Pseudonocardia sp. HH130630-07: one gene and its partner. The protein of the gene in region 2 interacts with the protein of the main gene of each other region in a pairwise test. Links are inferred from orthologs where the notes say so. Each region holds a gene or a part of one and is shown on either strand. Other genes may lie near its edges.

The links.
Region 1: the proteins of dnaN (region 2) and rpe interact in binary tests that used the Escherichia coli proteins (3 or more experiments, as listed by UniProt). The link is inferred for Pseudonocardia sp. HH130630-07 from one-to-one orthologs.

The regions. Positions count from the first base shown.
Region 1 is NZ_CP013854.1:5,967,559-5,972,829, forward strand. The notes cover bases 1-2,877. They hold rpe (ribulose-phosphate 3-epimerase), read right to left. Parts: upstream 1,844-2,877; coding sequence 1,157-1,843; downstream 1-1,156. Other genes in these bases: AFB00_RS28140 (bifunctional 3,4-dihydroxy-2-butanone-4-phosphate synthase/GTP cyclohydrolase II), read right to left, coding at 1-172; AFB00_RS28145 (riboflavin synthase), read right to left, coding at 214-858; AFB00_RS28155 (RsmB/NOP family class I SAM-dependent RNA methyltransferase), read right to left, coding at 1,942-2,877. In the rest of the region: more of AFB00_RS28155, read right to left, coding at 2,878-3,285; AFB00_RS28160 (methionyl-tRNA formyltransferase), read right to left, coding at 4,082-5,014; def (peptide deformylase), read right to left, coding at 5,011-5,271. UniProt on the Escherichia coli protein: Catalyzes the reversible epimerization of D-ribulose 5-phosphate to D-xylulose 5-phosphate.
Region 2 is NZ_CP013854.1:2,293,137-2,300,481, reverse strand. Bases 2,024-4,994 are described here. They hold dnaN (DNA polymerase III subunit beta), read left to right. Parts: upstream 2,024-2,917; coding sequence 2,918-4,072; downstream 4,073-4,994. Other genes in these bases: gnd (phosphogluconate dehydrogenase (NAD(+)-dependent, decarboxylating)), read left to right, coding at 4,232-4,994. Also shown: chromosomal replication initiator protein DnaA, read left to right, coding at 82-1,776; more of gnd, read left to right, coding at 4,995-5,131; DNA replication/repair protein RecF, read left to right, coding at 5,139-6,356; AFB00_RS11140 (DciA family protein), read left to right, coding at 6,420-7,130. UniProt on the Escherichia coli protein: Confers DNA tethering and processivity to DNA polymerases and other proteins. Acts as a clamp, forming a ring around DNA (a reaction catalyzed by the clamp-loading complex) which diffuses in an ATP-independent manner freely and bidirectionally along dsDNA.

The DNA.
Region 1 (5,271 bases), 3.7 Mb from region 2 along the record:
AGCGGACGGTGAACGCCAGCAGCTCCGGGGTCGCGGCGGTGGCGGCGAAGATGAGGTCGCCCTCGTTCTCGCGGTCCTCGTCGTCCATCACGACGACCGGCCGGCCCTCGGCGATGTCGGCGATCGCCTTCTCGATCCGGGCGAACCGCTCCGCACGCTCCGACGGGCTCATGGCGGTGTGCGGCCGCCCGGCCTGGATCTCCGTCGACTCGCTCACCGCGCGACCCCTTCCTGTCCTGCGTCCGATCCCGCCGAGGCTCCCCGCAGGTACCCCGCGGTCATCCGTTCCACGTACTTGGCGATCACGTCGACCTCCAGGTTGACCGGGTCACCGGGAGTCCGCGCGCCCAGGGTGGTGTCGGCGAGCGTGGTCGGGATGAGCGCCACACCGAACCCGTCCGGGTACTCCGCGGCGACGGTCAGCGACACCCCGTCGACGGCGATCGAACCCTTCTCCACGACGTACCGGGCCAGCTCCGCGGGCAACGAGAAGCGGACCTCGTCGCTGCGCTCGCCCGGGGTGCGCGAGACGACGCTCCCCACCCCGTCGACGTGGCCCTGCACGATGTGGCCGTCGAGCCGGCCACCGGCGCGCACCGCGCGCTCCAGGTTGACCCCGGATCCGGGGCCGACCGCTCCGAGCGAGGTGCGCTTCAGGGTCTCCGGGACGAGCTCGAGGGTGAGGGTCGCAGCGCCGGGGCCGTCCACGACGGCGGTCAGGCAACACCCGTTCACGGCCACCGACTCCCCGTGCCCGACGTCGGCGGCGAGCGCCGCCCGTACCGTCAGCACGACGACGTCGCCGTCGGTCCGGAGGTCGACGACCTCGCCGACCTCCTCCACGATGCCGGTGAACATCGGTGTTCCCTCCTGCTCCTCCGATCGGCGCCGACGCCGACCGTGGGTCGATCTCCACGTCCGGCCGAGCGGTCCTCGTCCCCTGCAACCGCACGGTGTCCGAGATCGTTCCCACGCCGGGTGCCGTCCACCGTTCCCGGTGGCCGGGCAGGGTGCCGGGCCGTCGGTGCGGACGCTACCCCTGCCGGGAGCGATCGCGGTCCTCCTGCGGCACAGGTCATGACCCGGACCGCCTGCTGTGCGCGGAGTCACACGGAGGCACCCGCCGCTCCGGCGCCGCGGCGCCGCCCGGTCGTGCTCAGCCGGCCCAGCGGTGCGGGCTCGCCCGGCGCACGCTGTCGCGCAGCGCCGCGACCGCGCGCCCCGGGTCCTCGGCGTTGTAGACGGCGGACCCCGCGACGAAGCAGTCGACGCCGGCCTCGGCGGCCTGCTCGATGGTGTCGGCGTTGATGCCGCCGTCGATCTCGACGATCAGCCGCAGGTGACCGGTGTCGACGAGCCGGCGGGCCGTCCGGACCTTGTCCAGCACCTCGGGCATGAAGCTCTGCCCGCCGAAGCCCGGCTCGACGCTCATCACCAGCAGCGTGTCGTAGTGCCCGAGCAGCTCCACGTACGGGTCGAGCGGGGTGTTCGGCTTGATCGACAGCCCAGCGAGCGCGCCGGCGGCGCGCAGGTCCTTCGCCAGCTTCACCGGGTCGTCCGCGGCCTCGACGTGCACGGTGACGTTGCGGGCGCCGGCCTCGGCGTAACCGGGGGCCCAGCGGTCCGGGTCGGAGATCATGAGGTGGCAGTCGAGCGGGATCTCGGTGGCGGCCCGCAGGCTCTGCACGACCGGGAGCCCGAGGGTCAGGTTCGGCACGAAGTGCGCGTCCATCACGTCGACGTGCAGCCAGTCCGCACCGGTCGTGCCGTCACGCGGGCCGACGGCCGCGGCCTCGTCGGCCAGCCGCGCGAAGTCGGCCGAGAGGATGCTGGGCGCGATCATGGGGTGCACGCGGAGCAGGCTACTTCGGCGCGGTCCGGGCACGGACACCCGTGGGCGAGGGCGCCGTCACACCCGTCCGGGGTGCGACGGCGCCGGGCTCACCCGAGCGGCTTGCGCAGCAACGTCAGGTACATGGCGTCGGTGCCGTGCCGGTGCGGCCACAGCTGCACGGCGGGGCCGTCGCCCAGGCCGGGCATCTCCGCGGGGAGGCCGGACCGCGCGTCGAGCTGCTCGACCGGGCCGGCCGGGCCGGGCCGGTCCGCCCGGCCCACGATCCGCCCGACCACCCCGGCGGTCTCGGACAGGTGCGGTGAGCAGGTGACGTAGGCGACCACACCGCCCGGCCGGACGTGCCGCAGCGCCGCGACCAGCAGCTCGCGCTGCAGCCGGGCGAGGGCCGCGGTGTCCTCCGGGCGCCGGCGCCACCGGGCCTCGGGCCGGCGCCGCAGCGCACCGAGCCCGGTGCACGGGGCGTCGACCAGCACCCGGTCGAAGACGCCGTCGGGCAGCGGGGCCTCGCGGCCGTCGGCGACGTGCACGGTCACCGGGAGCTCGTCGGTGACGGACCGGACCAGCCCGGCCCGGTGCTCGCTGGACTCCACCGCGTCCAGGGTGCCGCCGAGCGCGGCGACCAGCCCCCCGAGCAGCGACGACTTCCCGCCCGGCCCGGCACACAGGTCCAGCCAGCGCCCGGTGTCCTCCCCGTGCAGCTCGGCCCGGGCCAGGGCGGCCGCCACGAGCTGGCTGCCCTCGTCCTGGACCAGCGCCAGGCCCTCGGCGACGGCGTCGAGCTCGCCGATGTCGCCGCTGCCCGGTTCCAGGTGCACCCCGTAGGGCGACCACGGCGCCTGCTCTCCCCCGGTGGCCAGCGCGAGCTCCTCGGCGGAGATCTCGCCGGGGCGGGCGAGCAGGTGCACCCGGGGCCGGGCGTCGTCGGCGGCCAGTGCGGCGGTCAGCTCCTCGCCGGTGTCGCCGAGCGCGTCGGCGAACGCCTGGGCGATCCACCGGGGGTGGGCGTGGCGCAGCGCGGCCGCGCCCACCGGGTCCTCGGCGGCGTCCGGGGCGAGCCGGTCGAGCCACTCGCCCTCGTCGTGCTCGCCGATCCGGCGCAGCACGGCGTTGACGAAGCCGGCCGACTGCGAACCGTGGTCGCCGCGCACGAGCTCGACGCAGGTCGAGACGGCGGCGTGCGCCGGGACCCTGGTCCGCAGCAGCTGGTAGGCGCCCAGCCGCAGCGCGTCGAGCAGCGGGTGCTCGATCTTCGACAGCGGCCGGTCGGTGCACGCGTCGATGATCGTGTCGAGCAGTCCCTGGGCGCGCAGGGTGCCGTAGCCCAGCTCGGTGGCCAGGGCGGCGTCACGGTCCCGGAGCCGGTACCGGCGCAGGATGCCCGGCAGCGCGAGGTTCGCGTAGGCGTCCCGCTCGCGGACCGCGGTCAGCAGCTCGTAGGCGGCCTGACGGGCCGGGTCGTCGCCCGGCGGCCGGCCGGGCCCGACCCGACCGCGCGGCGGGCCGGAGTTGCGCGGGCCCGCCGAGCGCTCGCGACGGCCGCCGTCGCGGCGCTCGGAGTCGTGCCGGTCCTGCTCGCGGCGCGGGCCGCGCCCGGTGTCGCGGTCCCGGGACGGGCGGGTGTCGCCGCGGGGTCCCGTGGAGCCCGGGCGGCGAGCGACGTCGCCACCGGAGCGCGAGTGGCTGGGCCGGCGGTCGTGCCCGGCGCCCCGGTCGCCCCCGTCACCACGCCCGCCCCGGGAGTCACGGTCGTCGCGCCGGGCCCGGTCGCCACCGGGCCCACCACGCCCACCGCCGTACCTGCCGCGACCGGTGCCGGAACCACCGCGATCGTCCCGGTGCCCGCCGCGGGCCCGGTCACCACCGTCGCCACCGAAGCCACCGCGATCGCCGCGGTAACCCCCACGGTCGCCACCCGGCCCGCCGCGGTCGTCGCGATCCGGGCCCCGGCCGGAGCCGGAACGGTCCCGGCCACCACCCCAGCCCGAACCGGTCCGCTCCGCTCCGCGGCCGCCGCCGTCGCGTGGACGCCCCCGGTCCGCACCGGGGCCGCGGCGGTCGCCGTCGCGCGGGGCGCGGCGCTGGTCGCGGCGGTCACCGTCGTCCGGACGGGATCCGGGGTCCTGCTCGCTCACGTCGTTCTCCTCGGCGGTCGTCCGCCGCGGCCGGGGGCCCGGCCGTCCTCGTACCTCGTCGTCGCAGTTCTCGTGGCCGGATCACCGGCCCGCATCACGTCAGGTGCTCGCCGGCGTCGATCCGGGCCCCGCGGGCCCAGTCCGCGGCCGGCATCTGCCGCTTGCCCTTCGCGGTGACCGCACCCAGCTCGACCGGGACGGTCGCCGTGCCGGCCAGCACCCGGCGGCGCTCCACCCGCAGCTCGCCGGGGGCCAGCTCGATCTCGCCGGTGCGCAGCGGGCGGACCGGGCCGAGGCCGAGGCGGTCCCCGCGGAACTCGCACCACGCACCCGGCTCGGGTGTCACCGACCGCACGAGCCGGTCGATCGCGGCCGCCGGCGACGCGGGATCGACCCGGGCGCCGGCCGGGGTGACCTTGGGCGCGTGGGACACCCCGTCGGCGGGCTGGGGCACCGCGTCGACGGTGCCGTCGGCGATCCCGTCCAGCGTCGCGGTCAGCAGCGTGGCCCCCGATTCGGCCAGCCGCGCGAGCACCTCTCCCGCGGTGTCCGTCGCGCCGACCGGCTCGGTCACGACGCCGTAGGTCGGCCCGGTGTCCATGCCCTCCTCGAGCCGGAACGTGGTCGCGCCGGTGATGTCGTCGCCGTGCCGGATCGCCGCCTGCACCGGGGCCGCACCGCGCCACGCCGGCAGCAGCGAGAAGTGCAGGTTGACCCAGCCGTGGCGGGGGACGTCCAGCACCGGGCGGGGCAGCAGTGCCCCGTAGGCGACCACGGGCGCGCAGTCCAGCTCGAGCCCGCGCAGGGTCTCCACGAACTCCGCGCCGGTCGGCCGCGCCGGGGTAAGTACCGGGACGCCCGCCTCGTCGGCGAGCGCGCCCACCGGTGAGCGGGTGAGCCGGCGCCCGCGGCCGGACGGGGCGTCCGGCCGGGTCAGTACGGCGACGACCTCGTGCCGCGACGACGCGAGCAGCGCCCGCAGCGCGGGTACGGCCGGCTCCGGCGTACCGGCGAAGAGCAGTCTCATCGGGCCTTGCCGAACATGGCGTGCGGGCTGACCTTGACGACCGGCTCCGGCTCGCCGAACCAGGCCGCCTGGCGGATCTCGCGCATCGCCTGCTTGCGGGTCTCGGCGTCGAGCCGGTCGACGAACAGGACACCGTCGAGGTGGTCGGTCTCGTGCTGGATGGCCCGTGCCAACAGCGCGGTGCCCTCGATGACCTGCGGCTCGCCGTACATGTTCCACCCACGGGCGACGACGTTCGCCCGCCGGCGGCAGTCCCA
Region 2 (7,345 bases):
GACCATCGCCGTACCACCGGGGGACGGGAGCGTTCCCCGGGCAGCGGGGGCGAACAGCGCGAGCAGGAGGGGGAACCGCGGATGACCGACCAGCCGGGCGATCTCGGCGCGGTCTGGAACCGGGTCATCGCCGACCTGTCGGGTTCGTCCGCGGAGTCGGGCGCCCCCTCGCTCTCCCCCCAGCAACGCGCGTTCCTCCGTCTCACCCGTCCGCTCGGCCTGCTGGACGGCACCGCGCTGCTGGCCGCGCCGAGCGAGTTCGCCAAGGACGCCATCGAGCGCATCCTCCGCAAGCCGATCAGCGACGCGCTCGGCCGGCACCTGGGTGTCTCGGTCAACCTCGCCGTCGTCGTCGACGCCTCCGCCGCCTCCGGCGGTACCGAGGTCCCCGACCCGCCCGGGTTCGGGATGGCCCGCGGCATCTCCGCCGGGGACAGCGCCCGGGACACCGGGACCACCGAGATCCCGGTCGTCGCCGCACCCCCGGTCCCGGCGCCGGGCGCCGGGGGCAGCACCGGTCGCGGTGAGAGCGACGCCCGCGCGAACGGCGACGAGGTTCCGGACACCGCTCCGGACCCCTCCGCCGGGCCGGAGCGCGGATACCCGGCCGAGCCGGTCCCGTCGGCAGGGGGGTGGGCCCCGATCCCGCCCGCCGAGCCCGCCCCGGCACGCGATCCCGGTGGCACCGCCTGGCCCGCCTACACCGCCCCGCAGGCCGGCGACCCGGTCGCACCGCGGTCGCAGACCCGGCTCAACGAGCGCTACACCTTCGACACCTTCGTCATCGGGGCGTCGAACCGGTTCAGCCACGCGGCGGCCGTCGCGGTCTCCGAGGCGCCGGCGCGGGCGTACAACCCGCTGTTCATCTGGGGCGAGTCCGGGCTGGGCAAGACCCACCTCCTGCACGCCGTGGGGCACTACGCGCAGCGGCTCTTCCCCGGGATGCGGGTGCGGTACGTCAGTACCGAGGAGTTCACGAACGACTTCATCAACTCCCTGCGCGACGACCGCAAGGTCGCCTTCCAGCGGCGCTACCGCGACGTCGACGTCCTGCTGGTCGACGACATCCAGTTCCTGGAGGGGAAGGAGGGGACCCAGGAGGAGTTCTTCCACACCTTCAACACCCTCCACAACGCGAACAAGCAGATCGTCGTCTCCTCCGACCGGCCGCCGAAGCGCCTGGAGACCCTCGAGGACCGGATGCGCACCCGGTTCGAGTGGGGACTGATCACCGACATCCAGCCGCCCGAGCTGGAGACCCGGATCGCGATCCTCCGGAAGAAGGCCGCCCAGGACCGGCTCGCGGTCCCCGGTGAGGTCCTGGAGTTCATCGCGGAACGGATCGAGCGCAACATCCGCGAGCTCGAGGGCGCGCTGATCCGGGTGACGGCGTTCGCCTCGCTGAACCGGCAGGCCGTCGACACCCAGCTCGCCGAGATCGTGCTGCGCGACCTCATCCCCGACTCGGCGGCCTCGGAGATCACCGCGCCGACGATCATGGCGGTCACCGCGGAGTTCTTCTCCGTGACGCTGGACGACCTGTCCGGCCCGGGGAAGACGAAGGCGCTCGCGCAGGCCCGGCAGATCGCGATGTACCTGTGCCGCGAGCTGACCGACCTCTCGCTGCCGCGGATCGGCCAGACGTTCGGCGGTCGTGACCATACGACCGTCATGCACGCCGACAAGAAGATCCGCAACGAGATCTCGCTCCGGCGCAAGACCTTCGAGCAGGTCCAGGAGCTCACCGCGCGGATCAAGCTGCGCGCCCGGCACTGACCCGGTCCCGCGCCCCGCTCCCTTCTCACGCACCCCCTCCCCGCTGCACTCATGGAGCTTCGGCCTCGTGACACCGGGCCGGAGCTCCATGAGTGGAGCCGGGCCGGGGGGTGAGGAGTACGGCCGGGGCGGGGCGGGTACGTGCTGGTCGGCGGCGGTACGGGGTGGTTCCGGGCGGACACGGCTCGTACCCGAACCGATCCCGACGCACCCACACGTACAACGGCGCTCAGATCGTCTCTGCGGGGCCGGCGGGATCCGCCCGGGGTGATCGGGTCCCCGGCGGCCGGGTGTCCACGGGCCCCGCGGTCGTCGGAGCCGGTCGCGATCCGGTCTCGATCCGGTCCGGCGTGGCGCCCACCGCGTGTCGCTCCCGGGGATCCCGTTCGTCGTCGGGTAGTGGGCACTCGGCGCTTCGTCACGCCGACAGATGATCGACATCGAGTACCCGGACGTCACTCTGCGTCGAACAGAGCGTGACGGATGAGGCGTGAGTGGGTTCCGTACGCAACGCCGCTTGCATCCCGGCGTGCCGGACCCATCACCCTGGGTCCACGATCCACCACACTTCCACCCACATCTGGGGACAAGTCTGTGGATAGCCGCCGCGCAGCCCGTGGACGGATGGCCCCGGATCCGTGGACAACTCTGTGGTGAACCCGGGATGAACCGGGGACGGATGGGGGGAACCCGCCCCGGTCCACCGCCGGCCGAAGCTGTCAACCGATGCCCCCACGGCCAGATCCCCAGTCGACGCGGCCTGCTGACCAGCACCGATGGCGTCCATCCACACCATGCACAGGACTTACTACTACGACGGGTTTTCTCTCTCTTAGTTCTTCCCCAAGAACAAGCGTGTGGAGGGGACACGAGGGGGCCCACGATCCGGGTACACGGCGTCGTGACCGGAGATCGGAGACCGCACCGGGCGAGCGCCGGGGCGGCGTGGAAACTGTCGGGGCGAGGCTCTACCGTGAGCCTCCCGGCGAATCGAGATCCCGACCCAGCACCGGCCGAACGGCCACCGCCTCAGGCGGACGGGTGGGGCCACGGCTCGCCGCAGCACCACCACCGCACCGCCGTCCCGTCGACGGCTGCGACCCACCGGTCGCGGTCCTGGCGCCACCGGGGAAGGTCCTTGATGAAGTTCCGGGTCGAACGCGACGTCCTCGCGGACGCAGCAGCCTGGGTGGCTCGCAGCCTCCCGGCCCGTCCTCCCGTGCCCGTGCTCGGCGGGGTCCTCATCCAGTCCGACGGCGAGTCTGGCGAGAAGCTGACCGTCTCCGGGTTCGACTACGAGACCTCGGCCCGGGTCGAGCTCGACGCGACGGTCGGGGAGCCGGGGCGGATGCTCGTCTCCGGCCGGCTGCTCGCCGACATCACCCGGGCCCTGCCCTCGAAGCCGGTCGATCTCGTCGTCGACGGTGCGCGCGCCACGATCAACTGCGGCAACAGCCGGTTCAGCCTCCCGACGATGCCGGTCGAGGACTACCCGCAGCTGCCGGAGATGCCGCAGAAGGCGGGTTCGGTCGCGGCCGACGCGCTGGCCGCCGCGGTCGCCCAGGTCGCCGTCGCCTCCGGGCGGGACGACACGCTGCCGATGCTCACCGGCATCCGGCTGGAGATCGAGGGCTCCCAGCTCACCCTCGCCGCGACCGACCGGTTCCGGCTGGCCGTGCGCGAGCTCGAGTGGGTGCCGGAGGACTCCTCGATCTCGACCGCGGTCCTCATCCCGGCCCGCACCCTCGCCGAGGTCGCGAAGACGCTGGCCGGCTCGGGCACCGTCGAGATCGCGCTGTCCGCAGGGGACGGCATGCTCGGCCTGACCGGCGGTGGCCGTCGCTCCACGAGCCGGCTGCTCGACGCGGAGTTCCCGCGGTTCCGCCAGCTCATCCCGGCCGAGCACACCACGGCGGTCGAGCTCGACGTCGCGACGCTCGTCGAGGCGATCAAGCGCGTGTCCCTGGTCGCGGACCGGGTGGCCCAGATCCGGATGGAGTTCGGCGAGGACGGCCTGCGCCTGGCCGCCGGCGGCGACGACGTCGGGTCCGCGGAGGAGGAGCTCCCCTGCGCACTCGACGGCAACCCGCTGACCATCGCGTTCAACCCCGGGTACCTGCTCGACGGTCTCGGCGCCCTGCACACCGACCGGGCCCAGCTGACGTTCACCACGCCGAACCGGCCGGCCCTGGTCCGCCCGGTGCCCAAGCCCGCCACCGACGACACCGGTGAGGCGCCGTCCCCGGAGAAGTCCGGCTACCTGCACCTGCTGATGCCGGTCCGGCTCCCGGGCTGATCCGCTCCGGCGGGGCCGCGGTGGCGTGGCCACGGCGGGACCGGAAGACTCGATCCCCGGCGTGATCGACGAGGATCGCCGTGCCCCGCAACGCGGTGCGCGGCGCGTGAGGACAGAGGGGGCATCGCAGTGCAGATCGGTCTGATCGGCCTGGGCCGTATGGGCGGCAACATGCGGGAGCGGCTGCGGGCCGCCGAGCACGAGGTCGTCGGCTACGACCCGCGGCCGGAGGTCAGTGACGTCGGCTCCCTGCAGGAGCTGGCCGGCGCGCTGTCCGCGCCGCGCGTCGTGTGGGTCATGGTCCCCTCGGGGGAGCCGACCCGGAACACCGTCGCGACGCTCGCCACCGTGCTGGAACCCGGCGACCTGGTCATCGACGGCGGCAACTCGCGCTACACCGACGACAAGCCGAACGCCGAGCTGCTCTCCGCGCACGGGATCGGCTACGTCGACTGCGGCGTCTCCGGCGGGATCTGGGGCAAGGACAACGGCTACGGCCTGATGGCCGGTGGCGAGCCGGAGCACATCGAGCTCGCCATGCCGATCTTCGACGCGCTCCGGCCGGAGGGGCTGCGCGCGGAGGGCTTCGCCCACGCCGGTCCGGTCGGCGCGGGCCACTTCGCCAAGATGGTCCACAACGGCATCGAGTACGGCCTGATGCAGGCCTACGCCGAGGGCTTCGAGCTGATGCAGGCCAGCGAGCTCGTGACCGACGTGCCTGGTGTGATCCAGGCGTGGTCGCGCGGCACGGTGGTCCGCTCCTGGCTGCTCGACCTGCTGGTCGACGCGCTGAAGGACGACCCGGAGCTGGCCGAGCTGGAGGGCTGGGTCGACGACTCCGGTGAGGGCCGCTGGACGATCGAGGAGGCCATCGCGCACGCCGTCCCGCTGCCGGTGATCTCCGCGGCGCTGTTCGCCCGGTTCTCCTCCCGGCAGGACGAGTCCCCGGCGATGAAGGCGGTCGCCGCGCTGCGCCAGCAGTTCGGCGGGCACGCGGTCAAGAAGGTCGGCCCGGCCGGCGCTCCCGGCGAGAAGGCCGGCCCGGCGCAGGGAGGCTGACCGGTCGGTGTACCTCAGGCGGTTCTCGGTCACCGACTTCCGGTCGTGGCCGGAGGCGGAGCTCGAGCTCGATCCCGGCGTCACGGTCCTGGTCGGATCGAACGGCGCCGGCAAGACGAACCTCGTCGAGGGGATCGGTTACCTCGCCAGCCTCGGCTCGCACCGGGTCTCCTCGGACGTGCCGCTGATCCGCCGGGGTACCGAGCAGGCCGTGCTGCGCGGCGAGGTGCACCACCACGGCCGCAGGCTCGGCGTGGAGCTGGAGATCAACGCGCAGCGGCAGAACCGGGCCCGGGTGAACCGGTCACCGGTGTCGCGGCCGCGGGACGTCCTGGGGATCCTCCGCAGCGTGCTGTTCGCACCGGAGGACCTCGCGCTGGTCCGCGGCGACCCGACGGAGCGCCGCCGCTTCCTCGACGAGCTGCTGGTCGCCCGGTTCCCGCGCTACGCGGGGGTCCGCTCGGACTACGACAAGGTGCTCCGGCAACGGTCGGCCCTGCTGAAGTCCGCGAAGCCCGCGCTGCGGGGGTCGCGGGGGCGGCAGCGCCCGGCCCCGCCGGCGGCGGGTGACGAGCTCCCCGAGGACGCCTCGGCGCTCACCACCCTGGAGGTGTGGGACGGCCACCTGGCCCGCACCGGCGCCGCGCTGCTCGCCGGTCGTCGCGAGCTGGTCGTGTCGCTGGCCCCGTACGCCCGGGACGCGTTCGCCGAGATCGCGCCGTCGTCGGACCCGATCGGGCTGGACTACCGGTCCAGCCTGGGGACCCCGGGCGTCGCGGAGCTCCCGGAGTCGACCGGTGACCTGGAGGAGCTGCTCCTGCGCCGGCTGGCGGAGGTGCGGGCCCAGGAGATCGAGCGGGGCGTGTGCCTCGTCGGCCCGCACCGCGACGAGCTGGAGCTCGCGCTCGGCGAGGGGCCGGCGAAGGGGTACGCCAGCCACGGCGAGTCGTGGGCGTTCGCGCTCGCGCTGCGCCTGGCGTCCTACCGGCTGCTGCAGGCCGACGACGTCGAGCCGGTCCTGGTGCTCGACGACGTCTTCGCCGAGCTCGACGCCACCCGCCGGCGCGCGCTGGCCGGTCTCGTCGCCGGGGCCGAGCAGGTCCTGGTGACGGCCGCCGTCGGTGAGGACGTGCCGGCGGAGCTGGACGGGGCCCGGTTCGAGGTCCGTGACCGGACGGTGGCCCGCCGGGAACCGGCAGGAGAACCGGCGGCGGAGCCGCGGTGACCGGCCCGGTGACACGGCGCGGATCAGGTCTCGACCGCATCACGGCGATCTGGGGACAAGCCTGTGGATAATGTGGATAACTCCCGCGGAGCCGGGGACGGACGCCGTCGTGGATCGGGGAACCGCCGGACAGACGGTCGCGGCGCGGGCCGTCCCGGTCGGCGGCCTGGGGATGGAGCCGCGGAGGCCCCCGGTCACGGGCCGGTCACGGGCGGCGGTGCGCCGGGGGAGCAGGGCGACCTGCTCGGCGGGGAGCGGGCCGGGCTGCGCGGCGCGGATCTCGCCCGGGACGCGCTGCGGGCCGCCCGCGAGGCGTCCGCCCGCAAGGTCGAGGAGCGGGCCGAGCAGGCACTGCCGAAACTGCGGGTGGTGTCCGGGAAGGGCCGGCGGCGCCGGTGGTCGGGTTCCGGCCCGGACGACCGGGACCCGCAGCCGTTCGGCCGGATCGCCTCCCGGGTGTCGATGGACCGTGGCTGGTCGTCCCGGCTGACCGACGCGACGGTGCTGGGCCGCTGGCCCCAGCTCGTCGGGCCGGACGTCGCGGACCACTGCATCCCGGTGTCGCTGCGCGACGGCGAGCTGACCCTGCAGGCCGAGTCGACCGCGTGGGCCACCCAGCTGCGCACGCTGCAGCGGCAGCTGCTGACCCGGCTGGCGGCCGCGGTCGGACCGGACATCGTGCGCCGGATCCGGGTGGTCGGCCCGAGCGGACCGAGCTGGCGGCACGGCCCCCGGCACGTCCGCGGCCGCGGCCCCCGTGACACCTACGGGTGACGACGACCGGCCCTCGGCGACCCGGAGGTGTCCGGACGGGCGACGGGAACGTTGCGAGCGCGTCACGGCGCCGTACCCGTCCGGAATGCCCGACCCGGGTGGGGAGCCGGGTTCGGGACGGCGCCGGCCGTACGTCGGCGGTGAGCGCGAGATGACACGGCCATCGGACCGCCCGTCCCCGTCCGGGCACATTTGATCCCGCACCGGACGCCGTT